DNA from 4 places in the Stutzerimonas tianxiuensis genome. Region 4 is predicted to be linked to each of the others. Evidence: predicted binding sites of a transcription regulator. Region 4 holds the regulator's gene; each other region holds the start of a gene.

Evidence for each region. Region 4 encodes FliA, which starts transcription of late flagellar genes. Its sites were predicted from a motif close to CTAAAGTTTNNNNNNNNNNNGCCGNTAA; they were not measured.
Region 1: the regulator FliA is predicted to act here: its motif matches at 4,431-4,458, upstream of ACSSNI_RS16625 (methyl-accepting chemotaxis protein).
Region 2: the regulator FliA is predicted to act here: its motif matches at 1,643-1,670, upstream of ACSSNI_RS03790 (methyl-accepting chemotaxis protein).
Region 3: the regulator FliA is predicted to act here: its motif matches at 4,988-5,015, upstream of ACSSNI_RS06120 (methyl-accepting chemotaxis protein).

What each region holds. Positions count from the first base shown of each region.
Region 1 covers NZ_JBPVWS010000013.1:77,942-85,733, forward strand. Annotated here, with positions in the region: gene ACSSNI_RS16595 (flavodoxin) at 1-357, shown strand, start outside; gene ACSSNI_RS16600 (acyl carrier protein phosphodiesterase) at 381-983, opposite strand; gene ACSSNI_RS16605 (acyl-CoA dehydrogenase middle domain-containing protein) at 1,157-2,062, shown strand; gene ACSSNI_RS16610 (phospholipase D-like domain-containing protein) at 2,268-3,428, shown strand; gene ACSSNI_RS16615 (DJ-1/PfpI family protein) at 3,479-4,063, shown strand; gene ACSSNI_RS16620 (VF530 family protein) at 4,147-4,368, shown strand; gene ACSSNI_RS16625 (methyl-accepting chemotaxis protein) at 4,526-6,091, shown strand; gene ACSSNI_RS16630 (fumarate hydratase) at 6,155-7,678, opposite strand.
Region 2 covers NZ_JBPVWS010000002.1:224,451-232,242, forward strand. Annotated here, with positions in the region: gene gspD (type II secretion system secretin GspD) at 1-274, opposite strand, end outside; gene ACSSNI_RS03780 (type II secretion system protein N) at 278-913, opposite strand; tRNA gene ACSSNI_RS03785 (tRNA-Asp) at 1,257-1,333, shown strand; gene ACSSNI_RS03790 (methyl-accepting chemotaxis protein) at 1,717-3,354, shown strand; gene ACSSNI_RS03795 (cytochrome ubiquinol oxidase subunit I) at 3,587-5,026, shown strand; gene cydB (cytochrome d ubiquinol oxidase subunit II) at 5,030-6,037, shown strand; gene ACSSNI_RS03805 (DUF2474 domain-containing protein) at 6,061-6,219, shown strand; gene ACSSNI_RS03810 (AraC family transcriptional regulator) at 6,498-7,535, opposite strand; gene ACSSNI_RS03815 (carbon-nitrogen hydrolase family protein) at 7,532-7,792, opposite strand, start outside.
Region 3 covers NZ_JBPVWS010000003.1:221,093-228,884, reverse strand. Annotated here, with positions in the region: gene acnB (bifunctional aconitate hydratase 2/2-methylisocitrate dehydratase) at 1-261, shown strand, start outside; gene ACSSNI_RS06140 (ABC-F family ATPase) at 586-2,172, shown strand; gene ACSSNI_RS06135 (DUF1294 domain-containing protein) at 2,245-2,952, opposite strand; gene ACSSNI_RS06130 (alpha/beta fold hydrolase) at 3,021-3,995, opposite strand; gene ACSSNI_RS06125 (undecaprenyl-diphosphate phosphatase) at 4,029-4,859, opposite strand; gene ACSSNI_RS06120 (methyl-accepting chemotaxis protein) at 5,140-6,774, shown strand; gene ACSSNI_RS06115 (hypothetical protein) at 7,150-7,419, shown strand; gene ACSSNI_RS06110 (hypothetical protein) at 7,570-7,792, shown strand, end outside.
Region 4 covers NZ_JBPVWS010000002.1:82,194-89,985, forward strand. Annotated here, with positions in the region: gene flhA (flagellar biosynthesis protein FlhA) at 1-151, shown strand, start outside; gene flhF (flagellar biosynthesis protein FlhF) at 168-1,445, shown strand; gene fleN (flagellar synthesis regulator FleN) at 1,537-2,367, shown strand; gene fliA (RNA polymerase sigma factor FliA) at 2,382-3,107, shown strand; gene ACSSNI_RS03020 (chemotaxis response regulator CheY) at 3,224-3,598, shown strand; gene ACSSNI_RS03025 (protein phosphatase CheZ) at 3,622-4,416, shown strand; gene ACSSNI_RS03030 (chemotaxis protein CheA) at 4,429-6,624, shown strand; gene ACSSNI_RS03035 (protein-glutamate methylesterase/protein-glutamine glutaminase) at 6,674-7,783, shown strand; gene ACSSNI_RS03040 (flagellar motor protein) at 7,783-7,792, shown strand, end outside.

The DNA.
Region 1 (7,792 bases), on a different contig from region 4:
TGGCACGACCCTCGCGCGCAACTTGCGCAGGTGTTGGAATTCGGACCGCAAGCATTGCTGGTGGTGACTGCCACCACCGGAATGGGCGAGTTACCGGACAGTTTCGTCCCGCTGTATACGGCGATCCGCGATCAGTTTCCGGCCTGGCAGGGCTTGCCAGGCGGGGTGATAGCGCTGGGCGATGCCAGCTATGGCGACACCTTCTGCGGTGCCGGGGAACTGGTTCGGGAGTTGTACGCCGAGCTGGGTGTCCGTGAAGTACAGGAAATGCTGCGTCTGGATGCCAGCGAAACGGTCACGCCTGAAAGTGACGCGGAGCCCTGGTTGGAGAGCTTTGCCACCGCACTGCGCGGCTGAGCGGAGCGCTGAGTGACTAACTGTCAGGATTGTCGATACGCGTCTGCCGGGCTGATTATGCGGGCGCTGGCAAATGCATGCAGTTGCGGATAGAAATCGCGAAAATCCTGCAGCAGCGGCGTGTAGAGCTGTTCGAGCTCGATGGCGCCGCCTGCCAGGCCTTCGGGGCGAGACAGTCGGCGGCTCATGCCGGCCACGACCTGCTCCATCACGGCGAATTCCCGATAGCTGCCGAGCCAGTCCTGCGCCGCCATGCGCGGCGCAATCAGGGCCAACTTGGCGGGTAGCTCGGCTTCCTCACGCAACACCTGATAAACCCGTGCGGTGAAGTCGTGCAGGGGTTCGCTGGCGTAGTCGTGCCAGTGCGCGGCCAAGCAATGATCAAAAAACAGGTCGACCAAAATCCCTGCATAGCGCCTGCGCTCGCGCGGAAAGCGCTGTTTCGCCTGGAGCACAACAGGGTGGCTGTCGGTAAAAACGTCGATCTGTCGATGCAGGCGAATGCCTGCTTCGATGTCGGTTGGCCAGCGGTCCTGCAAAGGGCCTTTGACAAAGTCTCCGTAGAGGCTGCCGAGCAGCTGCCCGGGTCGTTCGCCGCCGAGATGCAGGTGTGCAAGAAAATTCATGGGGCAAGTTTAGCAGCGCTTCCTTGCATTCAGCTTGCATGCGTTCCTAGCGCTTGATTGATATGGTTGGTGTTCCCTCAATCACCGCTGTCAGCTTGGAAAGGGCAGGGGGATGTATTCGCGATCACGGGTCGATGTTGATTCCCACTTTTCGCTGTTCATGGAGCCTGATGATGTCCTGGCATGAGCTGCTTGGTCCGTTGGAACACCTGCCGCCGTCTGCATCGTTGGACGGCTGGTTCGCAGCCCTGCAAGCGTATGGTCCGCGCGATACTTTTGAGCTCGCCGTGCTGGGCGGGCGCCGGGCCGCCACGCCGGGGCTGGCGTTTCTGGCCGGCTATCAGGCTGCCCTGAGGCAGCTATGGCCGAATGCTCCAGCAGGTCTTGGCGCATTGTGCGCGACCGAGGGTCGATTGCTGCGACCGGCTGACATGCAAACCCGGCTAGAGGGTATGCGAGTGACCGGCCATAAGGATTTCGTCATTGCGGGCTCGGCTGCTGCCTGGTTGCTGGTGCCAGCACGTGATGAAGTGCTCGGTGAGCGCCCGCGGCTGAGCGTCTGCGTGGTTCGTACGACTGATCCTGGCGTCCGTGTCGAGGCGGGGCCGGCCTTGGCGCTGGTGCCGGATATCCCGCACGGCCGCTTGCGATTGGCGAACGTGGCCTGCGACCGCTTGGCTGGCGACGGTTGGGACGATTACGTCAAGCCGTTTCGGACGCTGGAAGACCTTCACGTGCTAGTGGCTCTGGTTAGCTGGCTTTATGGCGTCGGGTTGCAATGTGGCTGGCCGCAACGGCTGCAACTGCAACTACTCGGCATCTTGCCTGGCGCGGCTGAGATCTCCCGGTTGCCGCCAGCGGATGCGGCAACGCATCTGTTGCTGGCTGCGCTGAATTTGCAATTCATGGCGCTCACTGAGGCGCTCGATGCTGCGCTGGCAGCCGGTCCGCAGCACTGGTCGGATCTCTGGCAGCGCGACCGCGGTGTGTTGCAGCTGGCTCGTAGCGCACAGGCCAAGCGGTTGGCGCAGGCAGCCGAGCTGTTTGGGCTGATGGCCGATGACGGCAGGCGTGACTAGCTAATCGCCAGTCTCCGGGAACTCCTCGCTGCGCTGCGGACCTATAACAGGCGTGCTGAAGTAGCACGGGTCAGTCTCCCCAGGCTTCAGCAACGCAGGTGATCGAAGCGCCCCTGTAAAATTACCTGACAAGGATTTCAATGCCATTGAGCTGTATCCCTACTCTGGTCCCTGGCGCGGCGTTGCTGCGGGGATGCCGGTCATGATGCTTGCCGGCAAGGTTTTCCCCTGGCGAGAGGGCAATCAATTCCAGCTACTGCTCGACGGGCCGCAGTTCTTCCCGCGCATGTTGGCGTGCATCAACGCTGCCCAGCATCGGGTCGATGTCGAACTCTATCTTGTTGAAGATGGCGCCTGCGCAGACCAGCTGACCGATGCTCTGGTCGCGGCCGCTAGTCGCGGTGTGCGGGTTCGCTGCCTGTTCGATGGCTTCGGCTGCCTCAAATTGGGACAGAAGGCGCGACAGCGGCTGACCGACGCGGGGGTCGACCTGCGTCAGTACAATCCGCTGAGACTTCGGTTGAAGTTTCGCAATCTGCACCGCGATCACCGCAAGCTGATCCTTATCGATGACACCCGTTGTTTTGTAGGCGGGACAGGGGCTACCGATGAGTTCTGGAACCCTTCTGAGCCGGATGAGCACTGGCACGAAGCGATGGTTGAAATCAGCGGCCCGCTCGTTGCCGACTGGCAGCATCTGTTCGATGTGCAATGGACGTTGTGCCTGAAAAAGAGAATCTGGCAGCTGCCGCTACCGCAGCGACTACCAAAGGTCCCAGCCAATCCGTCACTCGATGATGGCATGGGCCGAGTGGCCTACTCGGCGGCGCGGCAACATCGGGACATTCTCCATAGCCTGCTGCGCAACCTGCAGCGCGCCGAACGCAGAATCTGGTTGGCGACCCCTTATTTTCTGCCCACTGGCCGCGTTCGTCGGGAGCTGATGCGCGCGGCGAGACGCGGCGTCGATGTAAGGCTGTTGCTGACCAGCCGCAACACTGATCACCCCTCGGTCCGTTATGCCGGGCAGCGCTATTATCCAAGGCTGCTGCGAGCCGGCGTGCGCATTCATGAATATCAGCCACACTTTCTGCACCTGAAGATGGCATTGGTCGATGATTGGGTCAGCGTCGGCTCGTGTAATTTCGATCACTGGAATTTGCGCTGGAACCTGGAAGCCAATCTTGAAGCGGTCGACCGGCAATTCAGTGAGTCGGTGGCCAGCAGCTTTGAAACTGATTTTTCGCACAGCTTCGAAATTGATCTTGAGCAGTGGCATTCTCGTCCGCTGAGCCAGCGCGTCTACCAGCGCTTGTGGGGGCTGCTTGATCGGCTCGTGATTAACATCTTCAACCGAAGCGGCTGACGGCACTGGCCGGGCCGTTTATAAAGTGTCCAACTGAAAGGGAGAGCGTTCTGATGGCTGCGAAGAAAATTCTGATGCTGGTCGGTGACTACGTCGAAGATTACGAAACCATGGTGCCGTTTCAGGCCTTGCAGATGGTTGGTCATACCGTGCATGCGGTCTGCCCGGACAAGAAGGCTGGCGACACCGTCCGCACCGCGATTCATGACTTCGAGGGTGATCAGACCTATAGCGAGAAGCCCGGCCATAATTTTGCGCTGAACTTCGATTTCGCTGCGGTGCGGGCCGAAGATTACGATGCTTTGGTGGTGCCGGGAGGCCGTTCGCCTGAATACCTTCGCCTCAATGAGCAGGTGATCAGTTTGGTCAAGGCCTTTGGTGAAGCGAAAAAGCCGATTGCTGCGGTCTGCCATGGCGCTCAGCTGCTGGCGGCGGCCGATGTGCTGCAAGGGCGTGCGTGTAGCGCTTATCCCGCCTGTGCGCCGGAGGTCCGCCTGGCCGGTGGTGAGTTCGTCGACATTGGCGTCGACAAAGCACACACCGACGGTAATCTCGTGACTGCCCCGGCGTGGCCAGCACATCCCGCCTGGCTGGCTGCATTTCTCGAGCTGCTAGGGACCCGCATCAGTCTGTAAGATGCCGCTCCGTTCAAGGCCCGCTCCGGCGGGCCTTTTTGTTTCACTCCGCAGGCGCTGCCTGCTCAAGGTCTGAGGCCACCATGACCCAACCCCGAGACCCGCTCCACGGCGTAACGCTGGAATCGATACTCGTCGAGCTGCAGGCTCACTATGGCTGGGAAGGGCTGGCGGAGCGAGTCGATGTTCGCTGCTTCAAGAGCGACCCCAGTATCAAGTCGAGCCTGACGTTTCTGCGCAAAACGCCATGGGCCAGATCAAAGGTCGAAGCAATGTTCGTGCAGTTGCGTCAAACCGCTCTATAGCGCCGCGCTAGCCGTCCACTGCCCTCCATTCGTCGCTTTTCGTCAAATAAGCACGGCGCTCGTTCAAGTTCTCAGGTCCATGCCCGATGTCTGTAACAAATTGATTCGTCATGACCAGTGAGTCTGTCTAGAATCGACTAACCATACGGAGATCAAAGTGCGAAACAACGGACCTGTTAGCAATACCGAGCGGAGCTTTCCGGCGCATCAGCGTTTGATCTCTGCCACCGATACCCAGGGCAAGATTGTTTATTGCAACGACGAATTCGTTGCAATCAGCGGCTATGCCAAGGCTGAGCTAATCGGCAGTGACCATAATCTGGTCCGCCATCCAGATATGCCGCCGGCGGTATTTCAGGCGATGTGGGGCTACCTGAAGGCGGGTAAAAGCTGGATGGGCGTGGTGAAGAATCGCTGTAAGAACGGCGACTTTTACTGGGTCAGCGCCTATGTCACACCGATTCTCGACGACGGCAAGCTGACTGGCTTCGAGTCGGTACGGGTCAGGCCGACTGCCGAGCAGGTCGCCAAAGCCACTGAGCTCTATGCGCGTCTGCGGGCAGGCCAGCCTGCCGTTTCGCTCGGCCGGCGGGCCTCTGGCTGGGCACGTGTATTGGCACTGCCTGTGAGCGCAGCCGCGCTGGCGACGGCGGGTATGTTCTGGCTGCCGCCTGTGGTTGAAGTGGTCGTGGTGCTTGGCTTGTTCTTCGCGCTGGGCCTGAGCTCTCATGTTTCGGCGGAACGGCAGCTGAAGCGGATTCTTATGCGTGTTCCTGAAGCGTTTACCGACCCGGTCGTTGCGCTTACTTATACCCATCACTCAGGCCATGCGGCGCGTTTGGAAATGGCCTTGATCAGTGAGGACGCACGTTTGCGTACCGCGCTGACGCGTGTGTCGGATCTTGCCGTACAGGTCGAAAGCGCCTCGGCGCAAACGTCTATGCTCGCTAGCCAGACCGAGAACGACCTGCGCCAGCAACGCGGTGAGACCGACATGACGGCCACGGCGGTCACTCAGATGACGGCATCAATCACTGAAGTCGCCAGCCATGTGCAACAAACTGCAGCTGAAGCGAGCGCTGCTAATGGCCTGGCGAACGAGGGTGACCGGGTCGCAGCAAGTTCGCGCAAGGCCATGGAGTCGCTCGCGAACACCGTGACCAGTATCGGCAATGCGGTGAACGAACTCGCGGGCGAAACCCAGCAAATCATGTCGGCCGCCGGAATGATCCAGACCATCGCCGAACAAACCAATCTGCTGGCCCTTAACGCTGCGATCGAGGCCGCGCGCGCCGGCGAACAGGGCAGGGGGTTCGCCGTGGTTGCGGACGAGGTGCGGGCGTTGGCCAGCAAGACTCGAGAGTCGACCCAGCAGATCCAGGGCATCATCCAATCATTGACCACCAAGGCTGGCGAGGCGGTCGCGATCGCCCAGGTGGGTGACAAGGAAGCGGCGCAAGGACTGGCTCAGGTCATCGAGGCTCAGCAGGCGCTGCAAGGCATTCGTGAAGCGGTGAACCGGATCACCGGCATGAGCGAGCAAATGGCTGCCGCCGCGGAAGAGCAGGCGCATGTGGCGGAAGACATCGCACGGCAGGTTACCCATATCGCCGTAACCACCGACACGAATGCCGGCAAGGCGGACCTGACCATGCAACGTGGGCGCGAGCTGGAAGACGCCTCACGTGGATTGCGCGCGCTGGTTGAGCGCTTCAATCGCTAATCGCGCGTTGAAAGAATAAAAAAGCCCGGCAATTGGCCGGGCTTTTTTGTGTCGGCGTGTCGCTTACTGCACTTCGACCGCGAGGCTGTCGGCGATCTTCTGTTGCCAGATTGCTGGGCCAGTGATGTGCACTGACTCGCCGTTGGTGTCGACCGCAACGGTGACAGGCATGTCCTGCACTTCAAACTCGTAGATGGCTTCCATACCCAGTTCGGCGAAGGCCAGTACCTTGGACTTCTTGATTGCCTGAGCGACCAGATAAGCCGCACCGCCGACCGCCATCAGGTAGACAGCCTTGTTGTCCTTGATCGCGTCGATGGCGATCGGGCCGCGCTCGGACTTGCCGATCATGCCCAGCAAGCCAGTGCTCTCAAGAATCTGACGGGTGAACTTGTCCATGCGCGTCGCGGTGGTCGGGCCAGCCGGGCCAACCACTTCGTCACCGACCGGATCGACCGGGCCGACGTAGTAGATGAAGCGACCCTTGAGGTCTACCGGCAGTTCTTCGCCCTTGTTCAGCATGTCGACCATGCGCTTGTGCGCGGCGTCGCGGCCGGTGAGCATCTTGCCGTTGAGCAGGACGGTCTCGCCCGGCTTCCAGCTCTGCACCTCTTCCGGGGTGATGGTGTCGAGGTTGACGCGGCGTGCGCTCGGGCCGGCTTCCCAGACGATTTCGGGGTAGGCATCCAGCGGCGGTGGGGTCAGTTCGGCCGGGCCGGAACCGTCAAGCACGAAGTGTGCGTGGCGGGTGGCGGCGCAGTTGGGGATCATGCACACCGGCAGCGAGGCGGCGTGGGTCGGGTAATCCATTATCTTCACATCGAGCACGGTGGTCAGGCCGCCGAGGCCCTGGGCGCCGATGCCCAGCTGGTTGACCTTCTCGAACAGCTCCAGACGCAGCTCTTCGATGCGGTTCTGCGGGCCGCGGGCTTTCAACTCATGGATGTCGATGGATTCCATCAACACTTCCTTGGCCATCACCGCCGCTTTCTCGGCGGTGCCGCCGATGCCGATGCCGAGCATGCCCGGCGGACACCAGCCGGCGCCCATGGTCGGAACGGTCTTCAGCACCCAGTCGACGATGGAGTCGGATGGGTTGAGCATCGCCATCTTCGACTTGTTTTCCGAACCGCCACCCTTGGCTGCGACGTCCACTTCCACCTTGTCGCCGGGGACGATGGAGTAGTGGATTACCGCTGGCGTGTTGTCTTTGGTGTTCTTGCGGGAACCTGCCGGGTCGGCCAGGATCGAAGCACGCAGAACGTTCTCCGGCAGGTTGTAGGCACGGCGAACACCCTCGTTGATCATGTCGTCCAGGCTCATGCTTGCGCCGTCCCAGCGTACGTCCATACCCACGCGCACGAATACAGTGACGATGCCGGTGTCCTGGCAGATCGGCCGGTGGCCGGTCGCACACATCCGCGAGTTGATCAGGATCTGTGCCATGGAATCGCGGGCTGCTGGCGACTCTTCGCGCAGGTAGGCCTCGTGCATCGCCTGGATGAAGTCGACGGGGTGGTAGTAGGAGATGAACTGCAAAGCGTCAGCAACGCTTTGTATCAGGTCGTCTTGCTTGATCACGGTCATGCAGCGCGTCCTCTTGGCGGGGCGAAAACAGTGCGTATCGAGAAAGCGACCGACACGCTCAGTAAAAAATGCGCGGCAGTATAACCTGCCGTAGAGCAGGGAACACAGACGGAC
Region 2 (7,792 bases), 140 kb from region 4:
AGAGCTGGTAGATTTCTTCAAGGGAAAGGGTCGTTGACGACACGACGCTCACTTGTCCCTTTACGCGAGGATCGACGATAAAGGTCTGCCCGGTCAGCTGGCTTATCTGATCGATAAAGGCCCGGATATCCGCATCCTTGAGGTTGATCGTCCAGCCGTCCTGTTGGGTCTCGCTCGGCTCGATTCCTGGGTCGGCGGCGTGCAGAGGCAGGGAAGCGGCAAGCAGACCGGCGGCGAGCAAAGCAATGAGCGGGCGGGAGGAAAATGGCAGCATCGGTCAGTTGTCTTCCGTGGTCTGTTCGTCGGAGGGCATGGTTTCTGGCGGGCTTGTAGTCCCTTCCATCTGTTGCCGGAGTGCTTCCATCTGCTGTTGAAGCATCTCGGCTTGCGGGTCGAGTATTTCCTCCTCCGCTGGCTCACTATAGTCGGGCAGGCTATCGAGCGCGGCCGTGGGGGAGCGAACGCTTGGGAAAAATAAGCTCTCGATACGAGCACCACGCTTCACTTCGACCCTGTCTGGGTGAACGCTGTACAGGCGCACCCCCGATTCAAGCTCCTGGTCAATCCGGTAAAGCTGCGGCGGTTGGCTGCTCAGCTGAATGATTGCGGTCGACCGAGCCGGGTCCGCATGAACGAAGCTGCCTAGCAAGGTTAGATTAGAACTCGATTCGCCGGGCCTATAGCTCTGGTCGGTTGAAGGGGGAGACCCAAATAGCTGCTCCATTCGCTCGAGATCAGGTGCGGCCCCGGCAGCTTGGCGATCGTCCAGCATAGCGGCAGGCGGCGTTTGAGTCAGTTTGAGCCAGGTCATGATCTGGCCAGCCAGATAGAGGCCGAACAGCACGACGACAACTGCGCTAACGACCAGGGGCGCATACTGGCGAACTTTCTGCAGTGCTGCGGGGGAAGCCAAGCTAGGCGCTCCATGAAACCAAGTAATTGATGATGGTGACCGCTTGTTCGGATCGCGGAAGCTGCAAGCGGCGGGCTTGGCTGGCAGTGTAGACCCAGACCATGACAAACAAGCACCTGACTATGCCAGTGCAACTGACTGTTTTTCAGGCAAAAGGTGCCCAGCGGCCGGTCAATTACAGCAACCATTTGGGTTCGCCGTTATTTTTTTATAAATAATCGCGGCACAGTGTTGACTTGGTGAGGGGGGGTGCGTAAATTGCGCGCCTCGCAGGGCGATCAGCCACTAGTCACAACGGTTGAGGATTGAAGCTTTGCGAATCGGACGAAAGTCCGGCCGACGCGCAGCGGTAGTTCAGTCGGTTAGAATACCGGCCTGTCACGCCGGGGGTCGCGGGTTCGAGTCCCGTCCGCTGCGCCATATCTGCTTCCCATTTGCGGAAGCCACGCGAAAAGCGGCCATAAGGCCGCTTTTTTCGTTTCTACCTTCCTCATGCTCGTTTCGATCACTTCAATATGCCTCACCCACGCCGATGCGTCTGGTCTGGGTCTGCGCGCCCTTGTATCAAGCTAAATTCTCAAACTTGTACATCCAGCGTGCAAGGTGGAGGTTTTTTCGCTCTATGGGAGGGTTTTGCATCGGAATAACTACTTATTACTGCCGATAAACGCGAAATACTTGTACAAATATATATCAATGTGCCATCTTCTTGTGCAGGATATGGCCGCCTCAGAGTTTTCTGGTGGCGCGCCGTAACGACCTTTATCGCTGGCTGCCTAGCAGCTCCCGTACAGAGACTCATCATGAACAAGCATATGTCAGTGTCCAGGCGCCTCGGTCTCGGTTTTTTCGTCGTACTCGCGTTGATGGCGGTTGTTGCGATGATCAGTGCGTTCAAGGTCGACACCATTGATCAGACCATGAAGAGCATCAGTTCTCAGGCAGGTTTGAAGCAGCGATACGCGATCAACTTCCGAGGAAGCGTTCACGACCGGGCAATTGCAGTACGCGATGCGGTAAGCGCGGCTGACCCGAATTTTGCGCGTAATCGGGTAGCTGAAATCGACCGGCTTGCAAAAATGTATGCCGACTCGGCCGGTCCGATGAAGGCAATGTTGGCCCAGCGCACCGCTGACCCTATCGAGCTTCAACTGATGGGACAGATCGAAGCGGTAGAAGTGAAGACCAATGAGCTGACCAGGCAAGTTATCGACATGCGGTTCGCTCAAGGCTCGGAACGAGCCTACGCCTTTCTCCTGGAAAACGTCGCAGGTGGCTATGACGAATGGCTGCGCCTGATCAATGCCTTTATCGATCATCAGGAGATGTCCATAAATCAGCAGGTGACCGTGGTACGTGATACGGCTAGCGGCTTTCTCATGCTCATCGTCACTGTCACCGGCATAGCGATTTTATTGGGCACGGCGATCGCAGTGCTGATCATCCGCAAGTTGCGATCAACCCTCGGCGCAGAGCCAGATGAAGTGGCCCGCGTAATCGGCAACCTTGCCGATGGCGACCTCGGCCAGGTGATCCTCACCCGCTATCCGGACAGCGTCATGGGTGCGACTGCAAAAATGGCCAGCCGATTGACCGGCATCATCGCCGAAGTTCGTGCGGCTGCAGACGGGCTTGGCGTGGCGTCAGGGGAACTGCTGACCTCATCGTCCAACAGCAATCAGCAGATCCAGCAGCAGTCCGCCGAGGCCGAGCAGGTGGCGACCGCGATCAATCAGATGGCAGCGACCGTCAGTGAAGTCGCCAACTTTGCTGCCCGCGCCGCGTCTGCAGCCAAAAGTGCCGACGAGCAAGTCGAGACCGGTACCCGTGTGGTGGGTGAAACGGCGATATCGATCCACAATCTGGCCAAGGTGCTTGAGGAGGCCACCGAAACGGTTACCCAGGTTTCCGAGCAAAGCGGCAGCATCGAAAAAATTCTTCAGGTCATCACCGCCATTGCAGAGCAGACCAACCTTTTGGCCCTGAATGCTGCCATCGAGGCGGCGCGGGCCGGGGAGCACGGCCGAGGATTCGCGGTCGTGGCCGACGAGGTGAGGTCGCTGGCTAACCGTACCCAGCAGTCATCGAGTGAGATCAGTGAAATGATCGAGTCCTTGCAGGCTGGAGCAGGCAAGGCGACAGAGGTGATGCAGGCCAGTAGGCGAATGGCGCAACAGACGGTCGAGCAAACTCACGAGGCGGAGGGGGCGCTGTCGAAGATTCGCCAAGAGGTCGGCTCGATCAACGAAATGAATGCTCAGATCGCAACGGCCTCGGAAGAGCAGAGTGCGGTGGCCGAGGAGGTGAACCAGAGCGTCACGCGCATCCATGATTCGGCCGTCGCCAGTTCTGCTGCCTCCAATCAAGTCGCCGCCTCGAGTCGAGACCTGACGACGCTCGCTCAGGAGTTGAATCGCAAGGTGGGTTACTTCCGAGGCTGATGCTGCGTGATGATGCCTTGCTGATGCGCTGAACCCCGCGACGTGACCGTTGCTGCACATGCCAGACAGCAACGTGCCAGAGGTTGGCCTGACCACAACCTTCGAGCGTTTACCTTGACCTGCGTCAACCTGTAACGGGGTAATCGACGCACCCTTGCGGTTTAATGCTGTCAGTAATGCGTGCTTTGACTAACAAGCCAGGGGCTGGTGGCTTACTGACGAGGGGTGGTTAATGTTCGGTTTGGAAGCGCTTGAGCTTGCGCGAATCCAGTTTGCTTTCACGATTTCGTTCCACATCATCTTTCCAGCGATCACCATTGGTTTGGCGAGTTTCCTGGCGGTGCTGGAAGGGTTGTGGCTGAAAACCAAGCGCCAGGTCTATCGAGATCTGTACCATTTCTGGCTGAAGATTTTTGCCGTCAACTTCGGTATGGGGGTGGTCTCTGGCATCGTCATGGCGTACCAGTTCGGCACGAACTGGAGCGCCTATTCCGAGTTTGCTGGGAGCGTCACGGGGCCGTTGCTGGCTTATGAGGTACTCACCGCGTTCTTCCTCGAGGCCGGTTTCCTCGGTGTCATGTTGTTTGGCTGGAACCGCGTTGGCGCTGGGCTGCATTTCTTTTCGACATTAATGGTCGCAGTCGGCACCTTGATTTCAACCTTCTGGATCCTGGCATCCAACAGCTGGATGCATACCCCGCAGGGTCACGAGATTATCGATGGCATCGTGATTCCAGTGGACTGGTTTGCTATCGTCTTCAACCCGTCGTTTCCTTACCGTCTGACCCACATGGCGATTGCCGCGTTTCTCGCGACGGCGTTCATGGTAGGCGCCTCTGCCGCATGGCACCTGCTGCGCGGCAACGACAACCCCGCAGTGCGCAAGATGCTGTCCATGGCGATGTGGATGGCGCTGATCGTCGCGCCAATCCAAGCAGTGGTGGGGGATTTCCATGGTCTCAACACCCTTGAGTATCAGCCCGCCAAGATCGCCGCGATGGAGGGTCACTGGGATAACACTTCAGGTGAGCCGACGCCGCTACTGTTGTTTGGCTGGCCGGACATGGAGCGGGAAGAAACTCGCTACAAGGTCGAAATTCCTTATTTGGGCAGTCTGATTCTCAAGCACAGCCTGACCGAGCAGATCCCGGCGCTGAAGGACTTCCCCAAGGAGGACCGGCCCAATTCAACCATTGTCTTCTGGACCTTCCGGATCATGGTCGCGTTGGGACTGCTGATGATCTTCACCGGTTTCTGGAGTCTGTGGCTGCGTCGCGGCGGCAGACTGTTTCACTCCAAGCCATTCTTGCGTCTCGCATTGCTGATGGGCCCGTCGGGGATTCTTGCGATTCTCGCCGGTTGGTTTACCACCGAGGTTGGGCGGCAGCCCTGGGTGGTGTACGGGATCATGCGGACTGCCGATGCGGTATCCAACCATAGCGCCGGGCAGCTGGGGCTGACCCTGGCGATGTTCGTCCTGATCTACTTCGCGGTATTCGGCATTGGTTTCGTCTACGTCCTTCGTCTGATCGGCAAAGGGCCGATCATCAATGAAGGCAACGAGAAGGGCGCTGGTGGGCCGGGCGAGAAGCGCACGCCGATGCGGCCACTGTCCGCAGCAGACGAGGCGATCCCTCACGATCATGGTGACCAACTGGGCGAGAGGAACTGAGTTATGGGAATTGATCTTTCGCTGATCTGGGCCGTCATCATCATCTTCGGCATCATGATGTACGTGGTGATGGATGGGTTCGATCTGGGTATTGGCATCCTCTTTCCGTTTCTGGCCGATACCTCCGAGCGCGATGTCGCGATGAATACCGTGGCGCCGATCTGGGACGGCAACGAGACCTGGCTCGTCCTAGGTGGGGCCGGACTGTTCGCCGCGTTCCCGCTGGCTTATTCGGTTGTGCTTTCGGCGCTGTACCTGCCGATCATCTTCATGCTGATGGGGTTGATCTTTCGTGGTGTGGCGTTCGAGTTTCGCTTCAAGGCCAGCGCAGCCCGACAGCACGTGTGGGACAAGGCCTTTGTTGGTGGCTCGCTGGCCGCAACCTTCTTCCAGGGGGTCGCACTGGGTGCCTTCATCCATGGCTTCCCTGTGGCTGATCGCGCTTATGCCGGTGGCCCACTGGACTGGCTGACGCCGTTCTCGGTGTTCTGCGGCCTGGCCCTGATCGTGGCGTATGCCCTGCTTGGCTGCACCTGGCTGATCATGAAAACCGCCGGTGACCTGCAGAAACGCATGCATGACATCGGTATTCCGCTGGTCTGGGCGGTGCTGGCCGTTACCGGCATCGTCAGTATCTGGACGCCGCTGACCCATCCGGACATCGCAGAGCGCTGGTTCAGCATGCCGAATCTGATCCTGTTCCTACCGGTGCCGATTCTGGTGCTGGCGTGCACCTTCGGGCTGCTGCGATCAATCAAGCGTTACGCCCACTATTCTCCGTTCCTGTTTACCCTGGCGCTGATCTTCCTGGGTTACAGCGGACTCGGGATCAGCCTCTGGCCAAACATCATTCCGCCGTCCGTCACCATCTGGGACGCCGCTGCGCCACCCCAGAGCCAGGGGTTCACCTTGGTCGGAGCGCTGCTGATCATTCCGCTGATCCTCATGTACACCGCCTGGAGCTATTACGTGTTTCGCGGAAAGGTCAGTGCAGAAGACGGCTATCACTGAAACGGGCCGTCACGGAGCGATATATGCAAAACAAGCACGAAAGCGGTGCAGCCGAGCCCAAGCCGCTGTGGAAGCGCATGACCTGGTTGGTTCTGATCTGGTCAGCAAGCGTACTCGCCCTGGGAGTAGTGGCCTGGCTGATCCGACAGGCGATGACTGCAGCGGGCTTGACCTCGCCCTGAGCATCGAGCTAGAGCCTATGAGCTAACGTGCGGCGATATGGCGCGTTGTGGCTACAGCCTGCTCAGGCTATTTAATGGTCATCCGCGCTGTGAAGTGCTTCATGTTTCCGTCATGTATGCAGGTTAGTTTCGCTGGCATGGACTTTGAAAAGCAGAACTAGGCAAACCTGAGAAGAGGATCGTTTTTATGGACGACTATCAAGACGAAATACTCGAATGGCATGCATCTGAGCAGGATGGGCCAGAGCCTGCTGACGACGCGTTCGAGCTTTGACAGATCACTCGGCGCGCCGTTGTGCGCGCCGATACTCTCCCGGCGTCTGTCCGCTCCAACGTTTGAACGCCCGCTGAAAGGCTTCCGCCGAAGAAAACCCGAGTAACCAGGCGATCTCGCCGAACGCCGATTCGGTGTCGCGGATGTAAGCCATGGCGAGATCTCGCCGAGTGTCGTTGAGAATCGCTCGGTAGCTGGTGCCTTCTTCATCCAACTTTCTACGCAGCGTCCAGGGCGGCAATTGCAACCGTCCTGCGACCTGCTGCAGATCAGGTTCCTGGCCCTTAAGCATTGGCCCGAGCAGTTGAGCCACGCGCTCGCGGAGGCTGCGGGTGCGGGTGCGGAACTCCAGTTCAGCTTCGCAAAGCTCAAGAAGCTGGCGCCAGGTGCCGGGGCAGTGTTCCGGGTTACGGAGCGCCAGCGTCGCCTGATCCAACCGCAGCTGATTGTGCTCCGCTGCGAACTCGACGGGTTTTCCAAAAAACGTTTCGTAACGCGCGGCGTAGTTGGGGCGCTGAAATTCGATCTGTACCGCAACCGGAGTGAGCGGTTGGCCCGCGACCGCACCAAGTTGCGTAACCCAGCTCGCCAATACTGTGTCTACGACAAACTGGTTGTAGCAGTTGTATGGGCTGATCGAATAGAACCTGAGCCAGGCACCGCTCGCATCCTCATGAAACCCTGAGGCGCCGCGGTAGTTGCTCGCGTAAAGCGGCTCGTAGCGAATCAGCGCACGTGCGGCTTCGCGCACCGTAGGGGCTTGGGCCGAGGTCACCCCGACGAGTCCGAGGTGACCGGCCTTGCGTAGCCGCCCCATTTCGAGCCCAAGCCCAGGATCTCCCACCAGTTGCATGGCCGCATGACCCAGCCGCATGTAGCGGGGGATGGACAGTCGCGCTCGCGGCTCCGACAGCCGCGCATGGTCGAGGCCGTACGCGTCCAGCAGCGGCTGTGGGTCGATGTGTTGTTCCTGCAAGGCACTGACCAAACTGTGCACGAAGCCGACCGAAAGATCACCGAGGCGAACCCGTTGATGATTCATAGCCGACTTGGCAGCCACAGGTTGTTCAATCGCACCGGCTCGCCGTGAAGGTGTCTTGTCGGTCTGCGAGGTGAACCCACGAGATTCCAGGGTAGTCCGAGTGTCTGCACCTCCATCCGTGCCAATGTTGCCGTTGTGCTCAGGTTCGCGCCGCAGGTGTTCAGCGGTTCGTCACGCGCACCCGGCACCGCCAGCAGCTCGGCTTCTTCGGAGACGTGTCGTGTATAGCCGTCACAGCCGAGCAGCACGATCAAACG
Region 3 (7,792 bases), on a different contig from region 4:
ACCGGCTCGACAGTCGTCTCCACCTCGACTCGTAACTTCCCCAACCGCCTCGGCGACGCGACCAATGTGTACCTGGCTTCTGCCGAACTGGCAGCTGTTGCTTCGATTCTTGGCCGTCTGCCGACTGTCGAGGAGTACATGGTCTACGCTGCTCAGATCGACACCATGGCGGCTGACGTTTACCGCTACCTGAGCTTCGATCAAATTGCCGAATTCCGCGAGTCTGCGGCGAAGGCAAAGATCGACGTGGTTGCCGTTTGACGCTTCAGTGACAACGCTCAGATCGCAGGCTGTCTAGAGCAGCCTGACGACGAAGCGGTAGATGAGTGAGCGCCCCGACTGGTTCGGGGCGTTTGCTTTTGTGGACCTCATACAACTGCCGGCGCAGCTATGCGACAATAGCGGCACTGTCTGGCATGAACCCCTACCTTTATCCCAACAGCTCGGCCTTGCGCACGAATGCTGCTGCCAACGTACGCCCGCCGGATCAACGCTGAGGGGGATTTGGGCGAACGAGCAACAACGCTCGCTCCAAGCATGCACAAGCCGATACCTAACACTCTGAAACCCGCGAGATAGAGCTTCTTGATTTCTACAGCTAACATCACCATGCAGTTTGGCGCCAAGCCGCTGTTTGAAAACGTCTCCGTCAAATTTGGCAATGGCAATCGCTACGGCCTGATCGGCGCCAACGGGTCCGGCAAGTCGACGTTCATGAAAATCCTCGGTGGCGATCTTGAGCCGTCCGCAGGCCAGGTCATGCTCGAGCCCAACGTGCGCCTCGGCAAGCTGCGGCAGGATCAGTTCGCCTACGAGGACTTCAATGTCATCGACACGGTGATCATGGGTCATGAGGAGCTGTGGAAGGTCAAGGCCGAACGCGAGCGCATCTATTCGTTGCCAGAAATGAGCGAAGAAGACGGCATGGCGGTGGCAGAGCTGGAAACCGATTTCGCCGAGATGGACGGTTATACGGCCGAGTCTCGCGCTGGTGAGCTGCTGCTGGGCCTGGGTATTCCTCTGGAGCAGCATTTCGGCCCGATGAGCGAGGTAGCCCCCGGCTGGAAACTGCGCGTGTTGCTGGCGCAGGCACTGTTTTCCGACCCTGAAGTGCTGCTGCTCGACGAACCAACCAACCACCTGGACATTCACACCATCCGCTGGCTGGAAAACGTACTCACGGCGCGTAACAGCACCATGATCATCATCTCCCACGACCGCCACTTCCTGAACAGCGTGTGCACGCACATGGCGGACCTGGATTACTGCGAGTTGCGCCTGTTCCCTGGCAACTACGACGAGTACATGACCGCGGCGACCCAATCACGCGAGCAGCTGCTGTCGGACAACGCAAAGAAGAAGGCGCAAATCGCCGAACTGCAGACCTTTGTCAGCCGCTTCTCGGCCAACGCCTCCAAGGCCAAGCAGGCGACTTCACGGGCCAAGCAAATCGACAAGATTCAGCTGGCCGAGGTCAAGCCGTCCAGCCGTGTCAGCCCCTTCATCCGGTTCGAGCAAACCAAGAAGCTGCACCGCCAGGCTGTGACCGTGGAGCATGTGGCCAAGGGCTTTGACGGCAAAACGCTGTTCAAGAATTTCAGCTTCACGGTCGAGGCCGGAGAGCGCGTAGCCATCATCGGCCCTAACGGGATTGGCAAGACCACCCTGCTGCGCACGCTGGTTGGCGAGCTGCAACCCGATGCGGGTTCGGTGAAGTGGACCGAGAGCGCCGAACTCGGCTACTACGCTCAGGATCACGCCGATGACTTCGAAGACGATGTCACGCTGTTCGACTGGATGAGTCAATGGACGCAAGGTGGCGAGCAGGTCGTGCGCGGCACGCTCGGTCGCATGCTGTTCTCCAACGACGAAATCCTGAAATCCGTCCGGGTGATATCCGGTGGCGAACAGGGCCGCATGCTCTTCGGCAAGTTGATCTTGAAAAAGCCCAACGTGCTGCTGATGGACGAACCTACGAACCACCTCGATATGGAATCGATCGAGGCGCTCAACCTTGCACTGGAGAACTATCCGGGCACTCTTATCTTCGTCAGCCATGACCGGGAGTTTGTCGGGTCGCTAGCGACCCGCATTATCGAGCTGTCGGCTTCGGGCGTGACCGACTTCAGCGGAACGTACGATGACTACCTGCGCAGCCTCGGCGTGATCTAAAGGTCCGCAACGCACGAAAGCGCCCCGCTAATCCGGGGCGCTTTTGGATCTGCTGTCGTTGGTTTTATGTACTCAGAACTGCGGCAGGAGTCGATACATGCTCTGGAGATACAGGTAGTCCAGCCACGCGGCCTGATGAACGATAACGATCAGCCAGAACACCAGCTGGAATGAGAATTTACGGGTCTTGTGGCGCAATGCCTGCTGAGCGATCAACGCACCCGGCCAGCCACCCAGCAACTCAACCAGATGCAGGCGGGCCTCGGGTGTACGCCGGCCGCTACGCAGTGCGCTGCGCTTGTCGTGCAGGTAGAGCCCAAAGGCCAACAGGCTACCCAAGAGATAGGCACAGAGCGGCCAGTAGCTACCCTGCCCCGCCATACGAAAAAGCCCGAGCGCCGGTAAAAGACAGAGCAGAATCAACCCTAGGAGTTTTAGGGGCGGCCACCTTATCGCCCCGTTGCGCCGAGGCCTTGCTTGCGACTTGGCCCTTGGTTGGGTGCTTCTATTCTGCGCGGACTGGATCGCTACCCCAGGCGGCTTTCGTCGAATGGCCGGCTCGTCTAAAGACAGCCCTGCGTCCAGGCGGAGATGCGTGGCGCGCAGGCGTCCGTTCTCGTCCCGTTCACTGATGTAGAGTACCCGGTCGCCCTGCACCGGACGGCGAGCGCCGCGCATGGCCGAAATATGCGCGAAGATTTCCTCGCTACCCTGTTCCGGCCGAATGAAACCGAATCCCTTTTGATCGTTCCAGCTTTTAAGCTGACCGCGTAATTCCATGGCAAGTGATCCCGCGGGAAAACCGGGGATTCTAGCCGCTTACCTCTGGCGCTACGAGCAGCTAGCCGCTATCGGGCCTGGGTGTAGCGGCGCTCAAGAAAACCGAGAAGAAGCCTGTTGACCTGCTCGGGCTGCTCGCTCTGTATCCAATGACCACAGTCTTCGACGATGTGCTGCTCATGGTCCGAAACCCAGCTGGGCATCTTCTGCAGCGTATGGGCTTCCAGAGTACCGACCGGGTCCTTGTCGCCCAGCAGGAAAAGCGCGGGCTGCTCAACCTTTCGCTCGGCTAACGGCGCTGTGCGCTCCCAGTTACGCTCGAAATTGCGATACCAGTTCAGTGCGCCACGAAAGCCACGCCCCTCGAACGTAGCGAGGTAGACGGCGAACGCGTCCGAAGCGCACCAGGCTGGGGGCGCGCCGGGATCTCGCATGCCCTGATAGAGCGAGCTGCCGGCCGGCTTGTCCTGTAGAAAGAAATCCTTGGGGACCGCCGCCGAAGTGTTGTGCATCATCATCCGCAACGTGCGCGGAATGTCCTGATCCAATTCGGTCTCGGCAACACCAGGCTGCTGAAAGTAAAGAATGTAGTTGAACCGATCAGCGAACTGGCTGCGGATGATCTCTATAGCAGGTCGTTTCGGACGACCACCATAGGGCACGGCCATGGCGGCGATCACTCTGACTCGTTGCGGCTCAAGCAAGGCTAGATGCCAGGCGACCGGTGCGCCCCAATCGTGCCCCACCACTGCTACCGAACGCTGACCAAGCAGGTCCATCGCCGCCTGGATGTCTGCGCAGACGGTCATCAGGTCATAGCTGGAGACATCATCCGGAGCGCTGGTCTGCCCGTAGCCGCGCATTTCAGGGACCAACACCCGATATCCCGCCTCCGCCAGCAGCCGTATCTGGTGGCGCCACGAATACCAACTTTCAGGAAACCCGTGCAGCAACCAGACTACAGGCCCATCCAGGGGACCCGCGCTATAGATGCTGAGTGTGATGCCGTTGACTGATAGAAGCTGATGTTCGAACGAGGGCACGTAAGCGCTCCTTGGCTATCTGTTCAAGCGTGCTCAGCCAGCCGCCGTACTCCAGTCGATCAGGCTGAACTGCCAGGTTCCAAGGATGATGATGCCGAAGATGATTCGATACCAGGCAAATGCCGCGTAGCTATGGTTGCCTATAAATTTCAGCAAGGCTCTGACAGCCACCATCGCAAAGATGAACGATGTAACAAAGCCGATAGCAAACACCGGCAAATCGGCTGGCTGAAAAAGATCTCGATACTTGTAACCCGAGTACACCGCAGCACCGACCATGGTTGGCATGGCCAGGAAGAACGAAAACTCTGTGGCTGCCTTTCGGGACAGCCCGAACAACAATCCACCGATGATCGTTGCACCCGAACGGGAGGTGCCGGGAATGAGAGCCAAGCACTGTGCGAAACCCACCTTCAGGGCCTGGCTCCAGTGCATGTCATCAACCGTTTCGGCCTGCACTTCATGCACTCGCTTTTCAGCCCAGAGCATCACTACGCCACCAATTACCAGTGCGGCAGCAACCGTGATCGGGTTAAACAGGAACTCATGGATGAGATCAGCGAAGGTGACACCAAGCACCACCGCCGGAAAAAACGCGACCAGTAGGTTCCCGGTAAACTTCTGGGCCTGCTTCTGTTTCGGCAGGCCGACTACCACGTCGACTATCTTGCGCCGGTACTCCCATACAACCGCCAGGATGGCGCCTAGCTGAATAATAATGTTGAAAGCCAGCGCTCTTTCCCCGCCGAAACCGATCAGGTCCGCGACGATGATCTGGTGCCCGGTGCTCGATATAGGCAGAAACTCCGTGATGCCTTCCACTACCCCTAGAAGCAACGCCTGAAAGGCAATCCATAGGTCCATCTATTTCCCCAATTTAACGCTGGATTTTATCGCGGCTGAATATGCCACAAAGGTATATGTCAGATAGCCATCTGAGCGCTGTTCTGACTCGCTTTAGCCAAGTAAATTCATTGGTGAACGCGGCCACCCTCATCTTTTTCAACTGACAGCCGAAACGCTATTCATGAGCCATGACCAAAACCGCTGCCTTAACTGTTTTTCAGGGCAGACCGTGTCGCCGCGCTCCACTCCCTATTCGAATAATAAAAAACACAAGACATTAACAGGAGCTTACAACCCTATGAATCTGCTAAGAAACTTCCCGATTAGTAAGCGCCTCTGGCTGATTCCGCTGGTAGCGGTGGTCATGCTCTTCGTGCTTGGCCTGCTGATGATCCAGCAGGTGCGTAGCGACTTGTACAAAGGCAAGCAGGTGATGACGCAAAACATCGTCGAGACCGCGCGAGGCGTACTGACCTATTACCAGCAGCTCGAAGCCAACGGGAGCATGACGACGGCCGAGGCACAGAAAGCCGCAATGGATCAGGTTCGTCTGATTCGCTATGGCCAGAACGACTATTTCTGGATCAACGACATGCAGCCCGTCATGGTCATGCATCCGATGAAACCCGAGCTTGAGGGCCAGAATCTGTCCAAGGTTAAGGATCCGAACGGCAAAGAACTGTTCAACGAGATGGTCAAGATTGCCCAACTCAAAGGTGCCGGCCTGGTTGACTATCAATGGGCGAAGCCCGGCGAGAAAGACCCCGTGCCGAAGATCTCCTATGTCGAGCTGTTCAAGCCATGGGGCTGGATCATAGGTTCGGGGATCTACGTCGACGACGTCGAAGCGGAGTTCCAGAATTATCTAGTACGTTTTTCGATCATTGGCTTGGCAATTGCTGCGCTGATGGCGGTGCTGGTCGCCATTCTCATCCGCAGTATCACTCAGCCATTGCGCCACTCCATGCAGGCGATGGCCAACATTGCCAGCGGCGAAGCCGACCTGACGCGGAACCTCGACGTGTCGGGCAACGACGAATTGACCACCCTTAGCCGCGACTTCAACACCTTCACGGCCAAGCTTCGCTCGGTGATCGGGCAACTGTTTGAAACCTCCGGCGCACTGGAAACCTCCTCTAATGCACTCGGCGGTCTGGCCGGACAGGCGCACAAGCAGAGTCAGCAACAGTCGCAACAAATGGAGCTGGTTGCCACAGCCGTCAACGAGGTCACCTATGCTGTTCAGGAAGTGGCGAAGAATGCTGAACAGGCATCCAATGAAGTAGGTGACGCGGAGAAACAGGCAGGCTTGGGGCAACGAAATATCGAAGCCAGCTTGCAGCAGATCGACCAGCTCTCAACCACCATCAACGAAGCGGTCGGCGTCATCCAGTCGTTAGCTGACGAGACCACCAAGATCGGATCGGTTCTCGAGGTCATCGGATCGATCGCCGATCAGACCAACCTCCTCGCACTAAACGCCGCGATCGAGGCAGCCCGCGCAGGTGAGCAAGGTCGAGGCTTCGCAGTGGTAGCCGACGAGGTTCGCCTGCTTGCGCAACGCACCCAGACCTCAACGGCCGAGATTCACACAATGATCGAACGCCTGCAGAAGAACTCAGGTGCAGCCGTCACGGTGATCATGGAAAGCAGCCGAGCTTCCCAGGCCACCGTGGAGCAAGCGAGTCAGGCCGGGGCAAGCCTTGGCCAAATTGCCCAGGCACTGCGCAACCTGTCGGGATTAAACGCGTCGATAGCCAGCGCTACATTGCAACAAACGCACGTAGTCGAAGACATCAACCAGAATGTCACTCAGGCAGCTGGGTTGGCGCAACAAAGTACACAGGCCGCCGAGCAGTCGAGCGCGGCAGGAGAGCGGCTCGGTGAGCTAGCCGAGCAGTTGAATCGCCTGCTCAGGCAGTTCAAGGTCTGACTACGCAGAATTAGCGCAGCGCTTTGTATACATCGGCCAGATCCAGAACTTGGATCTGGCCGTTTTGTTTTTTACTCCGGTTGCGGCTCTTCGCCACACCCGAAACAACATTAAACGCAGGTTTGAACCGGAATCTACATGTGCCACCTGAAACTAGCTCAACTAAAACAATAACTTAGCTTGCAATTAAGCCGAGAGTGCAAGCTGCAGCTAATGCTAGACCTTTGGCTAATTGCAAAAAAAACCGTAAAACACGAAACAGCCCTGTGACTTATCGGTCCTCTGTGTACATCAATGGATATGTAAGGCCAGCGCCGACAGCTTGGCGGCAGGCTCATATCCGATTTTTGGTTATCACACAGAGAGACATGCCTGATGAACAGCCCGCTTCGCTTTAACGACGCCCTCCTGATTACTGACCGTGCGTTCAAACCATTCCAGTGCGTGGCCTGGACGCTGCTCGAAGGCAACGGCGAGCTCAGTATCACAGTTCTGGATGGCAGCGAATCGCGCACCGTCGGTCATTGCAAACTGGCTAGCCATGTCTACTCCGACCCGATCAAGCTCGGCCAGTCACTGGAGCAGGCACGCGCCGACCTGAGTCGCCAAGGCGTACATTTGGCTCCTTGGCACATGCCCGAATAAAATTGTCCGCGTTTAGATGAGGCCCGGCTGCGCAAGCGCCGGGCCTTTTCGCTTTCAAGTGCCTGATCCGCGCAGGTGCTCCGCTGAGCAGACGGACCCATTCGGGTATTCGACGGTCCCAGCAATAAGCCAATAAACAAGGAGCAGCCCATGAAAGGTGCAGAAGCCTACGTCAATGATCAATGGCATAGCAGCGGTCTGGCCAATCTGCCGGAGGGTGAACAAGGCCATTGCATCACCCTCAAGTTCATCATTCCCCGCGATACGCAGACCACCGGATTGATCACACATGTCTGCGATGTAGCGCAGCAGCATCTGAGCGACTTCTACAAGGGTCGTCAGGTGACGCACAAACCGGTACAGGGCTCGGTAG
Region 4 (7,792 bases):
TAAGCCGGCGATTCTGCTGGTGGCAGGTCCAGTCCGCGCGATGCTGTCGCGGTTTGCCCGCCTCGCCGTACCGAACATTCATGTCCTGGCCTATCAGGAAATACCGGATAACAAGCAGGTCACCATCGTTTCAACGGTGGGTCAGAATTAACTGAGGGCTACAGGCCATGCAGGTCAAACGTTTCTTCGCAGCCGACATGCGTATCGCCATGAAGATGATTCGTGACGAGCTGGGCGCTGACGCCGTGATCACGGGAAACCGTCGGGTCGCTGGCGGCGTCGAGCTGACCGCTGTGCTTGATTATCCGATGGAATCGGCTGTGGCGAAGCAGCCTAATCCGGCTCTCGAAGCCGAGCTGCGCAAGACTCAGGCGCGACTTGCCAGTGCCCACGCCGAAATCAGCGCGCCAGCGCGCGGTTCGGCTGGTCAGGATCGTCAGCTGCTTGACGAGAAGCCCGCAGCTGCGCCCCAGGTAACCCCCGGCGCCGCGAGCCCGTCGTTCGAATCGCGTGCGGTCGAGGCGATGCAGTCGGAGTTGCAGGGTCTGCGTGAACTGATCGAAGTGCAGCTCGGTTCGATTGCCTGGGGGCAGGAGCAGAGCCGCCGTCCGCAACAGGCTGGCCTCTGGCGCCGCCTGCAGCGCATCGGTTTGCCGGCCGAACTGTCTCGCGCCTTGCTTGAAAAAGTCTCCACCGTATCGGAGCCACGCCAGGCCTGGCGGATGTTATTGGCTCATCTGGCGCAATCGATCAAGGTGACCAAGGTCGAGCCGCTGGAAGAGGGCGGGGTGATCGCTCTGGTCGGCCCAGCCGGTGCCGGCAAGACGACCACCCTGGCCAAGCTCGCTGCACGCTACGTGCTCAAGCACGGCCCGCAGAGCATCGCTCTGGCGAGCATGGACAACTATCGGATTGGGGCTCAGGAACAGCTGAAAACACTGGGGCGTATTCTCGACGTACCGGTTATTCAGCTGGACCCGAGTCAGCCCTTGAGCAAAACACTAGCGCCGCTGGCTCGTAAGCGCCTGATTCTTGTCGATACCGCTGGTCTACCCGCGGGTGACTCGATGATGAAGGTGCAGCTCGAAGCGTTGGCGGACCGTGGCATCAAGGCGAAAAATTATCTGGTTCTGCCAGCGACCAGCCAGAGCCAGGTGCTCAAGGCGACCTGGCACAATTACCGCCGTTGCGGGCTGGCTGGCTGCATCCTGACTAAACTGGATGAGGCCGGCAGCCTGGGCGATGTGTTGGGGCTTATCATCAGTCAGCATCTGCCTATCGCTTACCTCGCCGATGGGCCGCGTATTCCGGACGACCTGCATCTGCCTCGCAGTCACCAGTTGGTCAGTCGTGCGGTGAGCTTGCAATCGGAAGAGAATCCGAGCGAGGAAACCATGGCTGACATGTTCTCCGATCTTTACAACGGTTCTCGGAAGGTCGGATGAACGCTTTGCTACGTGTGACACACAAAGAAGACGCGTTCGGGCTGAACGCATCGATGGCCCTAGGGCTCCAGCAAGAGATAGGCGTGTGAAAATGGGTATGCATCCCGTACAGGTTATTGCAGTGACCGGCGGCAAAGGTGGCGTCGGCAAGACCAACGTATCGGTCAATCTGTCCTTGGCGCTGGCCGATCTCGGGCGTCGGGTCGTATTGCTCGACGCCGACCTTGGTCTGGCCAACGTCGATGTGTTGCTCGGCCTGACAACCAAACGCACCCTGGCTGATGTCATTGCCGGTGAATGCGATCTGCGTGACGTGCTGATCCAGGGGCCGGGCGGCATCCGCATCGTGCCGGCCGCATCCGGCACGCAGAGCATGGTGCAGCTATCGACGCTGCAGCACTCCGGCCTGATCCAAGCGTTCAGCGATATCGGCGATGACATCGATGTGCTGATCATCGACACCGCCGCCGGCATTGGTGACGGGGTAGTGAGCTTTGTGCGCGCCGCACAGGAAGTGCTGCTGGTGGTGACCGACGAACCCACGTCGATCACCGATGCCTACGCGCTGATCAAACTGCTCAATCGCGACTACGGCATCAGCCGCTTCCGGGTACTGGCCAACATGGCCCATGCGCCGCAGGAAGGCCGCAATCTATTCGCCAAGTTGACCAAGGTGACTGAGCGCTTCCTGGACGTGGCGCTGCAGTATGTAGGCGCGATTCCTTACGATGAGTCTGTGCGCAAGGCCGTGCAGAAGCAGCGCGCCGTTTATGAAGCTTACCCCCGTGCAAAGTGTTCGCTGGCGTTCAAGGCCATCGCGCAGAAAGTTGACACCTGGCCGTTGCCGGCAACGCCACGCGGTCATCTGGAGTTCTTTGTGGAGCGCCTGGTAAGGCCCGCCGCAGAGCCTAACGAACAATAGCGGCTGGATTCGGTATGTATTACAGCAAAGCTCAGGCTAAAGACTCGCAGTACCAACTCATCGATCAATACGCGCCGCTGGTCAAACGCATTGCTTACCACCTCCTGGCGCGTTTGCCGGCGAGCGTGCAGGTCGACGACCTGATGCAGGCTGGGATGATCGGCTTGCTGGAAGCGTCAAAGAAATATGACGCCGGCAAGGGTGCGAGTTTCGAGACTTACGCGGGTATTCGCATACGCGGTGCGATGCTCGACGAGGTGCGCAAGGGTGATTGGGCGCCGCGTTCGGTACACCGGAATTCGCGCATGGTCAGTGAGGCGATTCGGGCAATTGAGGCCAGAACAGGACGCGACGCTAAAGATCAGGAAGTTGCGGCCGAACTTAAATTGAGTCTCGATGAGTACTACGGCATTCTGGGCGACACCTTGGGCAGCCGCCTGTTCAGCTTCGATGATCTGCTTCAGGAAGGTGAGCATGGGGAGTTCGAGGAGGATGCTGCCAGCACCCATCCGGAACCGTCCCGCGATCTCGAAGACGAGCGTTTTCAACAGGCGTTGGCTGAAGCCATCGGCAACCTGCCCGAACGTGAAAAGTTGGTGCTTTCGCTGTATTACGACGAAGAGTTGAACTTGAAGGAAATCGGTCAGGTACTGGGCGTCAGTGAATCGCGGGTGAGCCAATTGCACAGTCAGTGCGCGGCACGTCTGCGGGCTCGTCTTGGCGAGTGGCGCGCGCGTTAACGACCGGTTTGCAACAAAGCATTAGAGACCGCTTACGAGCTTCATTCATGAGGCCCGCAAACAGACCGTGAGCAGGTCTCGGATTCGGGTTTACGGAGGTGTACTTGGACAAGAACATGAAAATCCTCATCGTCGACGATTTTTCGACCATGAGACGGATCATCAAGAACCTCTTGCGCGATCTGGGCTTTACCAATACCGCCGAAGCGGACGACGGCACTACTGCTTTGCCAATGCTGAAGAGCGGAAGTTTCGATTTTCTCGTCACCGACTGGAACATGCCCGGCATGAGCGGCATCGACCTGCTGCGCGCTGTGCGCGCCGACGAGCGCCTCAAGCACCTGCCGGTGTTGATGGTGACCGCCGAGGCGAAGCGCGATCAGATCATCGAGGCCGCGCAGGCTGGCGTTAACGGATACGTGGTCAAGCCATTCACGGCTCAAGTGCTCAAAGAAAAGATCGAAAAGATCTTCGAGCGCGTCAACGGCTGAAGCAGTAACGCCGCGAGGGCACTATGACGCAAGCAGACCAAGGCCTGGCAGAGTTCGAAGCGACTCTGAGGGCTCATGCACCCCAATTGATTGAAAGTCTGCAGCAAGGCCGCTTCGAAGAAGCGACGCAGATGTTTAACGAGCTCAATCAGGCGCGCAACCTGGGGCTGTACCAGGAAGTCGGCAAGCTCACGCGTGAGCTGCACAACGCCATCGTCAAGCTCGAAATGGACACCTGTGCGACGGGGGGTGATCCGTCGCCAATCACCGACGCCACGGACCGATTGTCCTACGTGGTGGAGATGACCGAAAAAGCGGCCAACCGCACCATGGACCTGGTTGAGGAATCGGCGCCGCTGGTGAACTACGTCAGCTACGAAGCCCAGAGCCTGACTGCCGATTGGCAGCGCTTCATGCGTCGCGATATGAACGCTGAACAGTTCCGCGACCTGGTCAAACGCATCGATCAGTTTCTCCAGCGCAGCATGAACGATGGCAGTCAGCTGTCGCAGAACCTTAGCGAAATCATGCTGGCCCAGGATTTCCAGGACCTTACCGGTCAGGTGATCAAAAGGGTGACCCGGCTCATTACCGAACTCGAAAGTAACCTGCTTAATCTGGTGCTGATGGCAGGCCAGGTTGACCGCGTGGCGGGCATCCAGCATGACCGCGAAGCGATGCGCGCCGAGCAGGAACTAAAAAAACAAGAAAAACAGCCTTCCAATGGTGAAGGTCCGCAGATGCATGCCGATATACGTGAAGACGTCGTTTCCGGGCAGGACGATGTCGATGATCTGCTTTCGAGCCTGGGCTTTTAGGGGAAGTTAAATATGAGCTTCGACGCCGATGAAGAAATCCTCCAGGATTTCCTGGTAGAGGCCGGCGAGATTCTCGAACTATTGTCAGAGCAGCTGGTGGAGCTGGAAAGCAGCCCCGATGACACAGCCTTGCTCAATGCGATTTTTCGCGGTTTCCATACGGTAAAAGGCGGTGCCGGGTTTCTCCAGCTACATGAGCTGGTGGAATGCTGCCACATCGCCGAAAACGTCTTCGACATCCTGCGCAAGGGTGAACGTCGCGTCGACTCGGAATTGATGGATGTCGTTCTCCAGGCTCTGGACTCCGTCAATGAAATGTTTAGCCAGGTGCGCGAGCGTACCGAGGTAACCCCGGCGACCCCTGAGCTACTGGCAGCGCTGGCCCGCTTGGCTGAGCCGGCCGGTGCGCAGGAACCTGTGGTCGAAGCCCCTGTCGAGGCTGAACCCGAGCCTGCGGTTACTGCCGATAGCGAGTTCGAGCAGTTTCTTGGCGCGCTGGAAGAGTCTGTCGAGACCCCAGCCTCCAGTGCCGCTGACGAGATCACCGACGAGGAGTTCGAATCGTTGCTTGATCAACTCCACGGAAAAGGCCAGTTCGCGGCTGAGCAGGACGCAAAGCCGGCAGCATCGGCGGCGGCTGTTGTGCAACCGTCTGCCAGCGACGAGATCACTGATGATGAGTTCGAGGCGCTGCTCGACCAGCTGCATGGCAAAGGCCAGTTCGCCGAGCCGGTGGCAGCCGCACCCGCTGAAGCGGCGGCCAAGCCTGTAGCTGCTGGTGGTGACGACATTAGCGACGACGAGTTCGAAGCGCTGCTGGACCAGCTGCATGGAAAAGGAAAGTTTGAGCCCGACGCGGCTGCACCAGTTGCGGCTGCAGTTGTGCCTGTTGCTAAGCCCGCAGCGGTTACCGCGCCTGCGGAAAAGAAGGCTGCGCCTGCGAAGCCAGCTGTAAGCACCGTTGCGAGCAAAGCCGCTGTTCCGGCTAAAGCAGAGCCTGCATCCAAGCCTGCCGCCGCACCGGAGAAGCCCGCGAGCGAGGCGGAGACAACCGTTCGAGTCGATACCGCCCGACTTGATGAAATCATGAACATGGTTGGTGAGCTGGTGCTGGTGCGTAATCGCCTGGTGCGCCTGGGCTCCAACAGTGCCGATGAAGCCATGGCCAAGGCCGTGTCCAACCTCGATGTGGTGACCGCTGATCTGCAAAGTGCCGTGATGAAAACGCGCATGCAGCCGATTAAGAAGGTTTTTGGCCGCTTCCCGCGTCTGGTTCGCGATCTGGCTCGCAGCCTCAAGAAAGAGATCAATCTAGAGCTGGTCGGTGAAGAAACCGATCTGGACAAGAACCTTGTCGAGGCGCTGGCCGATCCACTGGTGCACTTGGTGCGCAACGCGGTGGACCACGGCATCGAAACTCCGGAAGAGCGCGAAGCCGCAGGCAAGCCGCGCACCGGCAAGGTCGTGCTTTCCGCTGAACAGGAAGGCGACCATATCCTGTTGCTGATCACCGATGACGGTAAAGGCATGGATGCGGACGTCTTGCGTGCGAAGGCAGTTGAGAAAGGTTTGCTCGATAAAGACGCCGCCGACCGACTGAGCGATCTGGAATCTTACAACCTGATTTTTGCGCCGGGCTTCTCGACCAAGACCGAAATCTCCGACGTGTCCGGCCGCGGCGTCGGTATGGATGTTGTCAAGACCAAGATTTCGCAGCTCAACGGCACGGTCAACGTCTTTTCCAACAAGGGCCAGGGCTCGCGCGTTGTGATCAAGGTGCCGCTGACGCTGGCGATCATGCCGACCCTGATGGTGATGCTCGCCAACCAGGCGTTCGCCTTCCCGCTGGTCAGCGTCAATGAAATTTTCCACCTCGACCTATCCCGTACCAATGTGGTTGACGGTCAGGAGGTCGTGATAGTCCGGGACAAGGCGCTGCCGTTGTTCTATCTCAAGCGCTGGCTGGTGCACGGAGCCGAGCTCGAAGAGCAGCGTGAAGGGCACGTAGTGATCCTCAACGTCGGCAATCAAAGTATCGGCTTCGTCGTCGATCAGCTGGTGGGGCAGGAGGAGGTGGTGATCAAGCCGTTGGGCAAGATGCTGCAGGGCACTCCGGGGATGTCCGGCGCGACTATCACCGGCGATGGTCGTATCGCCTTGATCCTGGACGTCCCGAGCATGCTCAAGCGTTACGCGCGCCGGATCTGATCAGTAGGCAGCGGTTTCTTCTCGGACCGCTGTCGCTAGGAGTTGTTTTATGGCAGTCAAGGTCCTGGTGGTGGACGATTCCGGTTTCTTCCGCCGCCGTGTATCGGAGATCCTTTCTTCAGACTCGAATATCCAGGTGATCGGAACCGCGACCAACGGGCGCGAGGCTATCGACCAGGCGCTGGCGCTGAAACCGGACGTCATCACCATGGATTACGAGATGCCAATGATGGACGGTATCACCGCCGTCCGGCAGATCATGCAACGCTGCCCAACGCCAGTGTTGATGTTCTCCTCGCTTACCCATGAAGGCGCGCGGGTCACGCTCGATGCGCTGGATGCGGGGGCCGTTGATTTTCTGCCCAAGAATTTCGAGGACATCTCGCGAAATCCGGACAAGGTAAAGCAGCTGCTCTGCGAGAAGGTTCATAGCATCTCGCGCAGCAATCGCCGTTTTAGCAGTACTGTCACCGCTCCGGCAGCCACGACCCACGCAGCGCGCCCGGTCGGCGGCAGCCCTTCGGGTATCACCTCTCATGCGAGGTCTTCGGCGCCGGTCCATACAGCTCAAGCTCCAGCTTCGGCGCCTCGTCGCAAGTCGTACCGACTGGTTGCCATTGGCACCTCGACCGGTGGGCCGGTTGCGCTTCAGCGCGTACTGACGCAACTGCCCGGCAATTTTCCGGCGCCTATCGTGCTGATCCAGCACATGCCGGCTGCGTTTACCAAAGCCTTCGCTGAACGTCTGGACAAGCTCTGCAAGATCAGCGTCAAAGAAGCAGAAGATGGCGATGTACTTCGCCCTGGCTTGGCACTTCTGGCGCCGGGCGGTAAACAGATGATGGTCGACGGGCGCGGCACGGTACGCATTCTGCCGGGCGATGAGCGCCTCAATTACAGGCCTTGCGTTGACGTTACCTTTGGTTCAGCCGCCAAGGCCTACGGAGACAAAGTGCTGGCCGTAGTGCTGACCGGGATGGGTGCTGACGGCCGCGAAGGGGCGAGGATGCTCAAGCAGAGCGGTAGCCAGGTGTGGGCTCAGGACGAGGCCAGCTGTGTGATCTATGGCATGCCGATGGCGGTGGTCAAGGCCAACCTCAGCGACGCCGTTTACGGGCTCGATGACATTGGTCGCCACTTGAGCGAGGCGTGCATCTAATGGATGTAC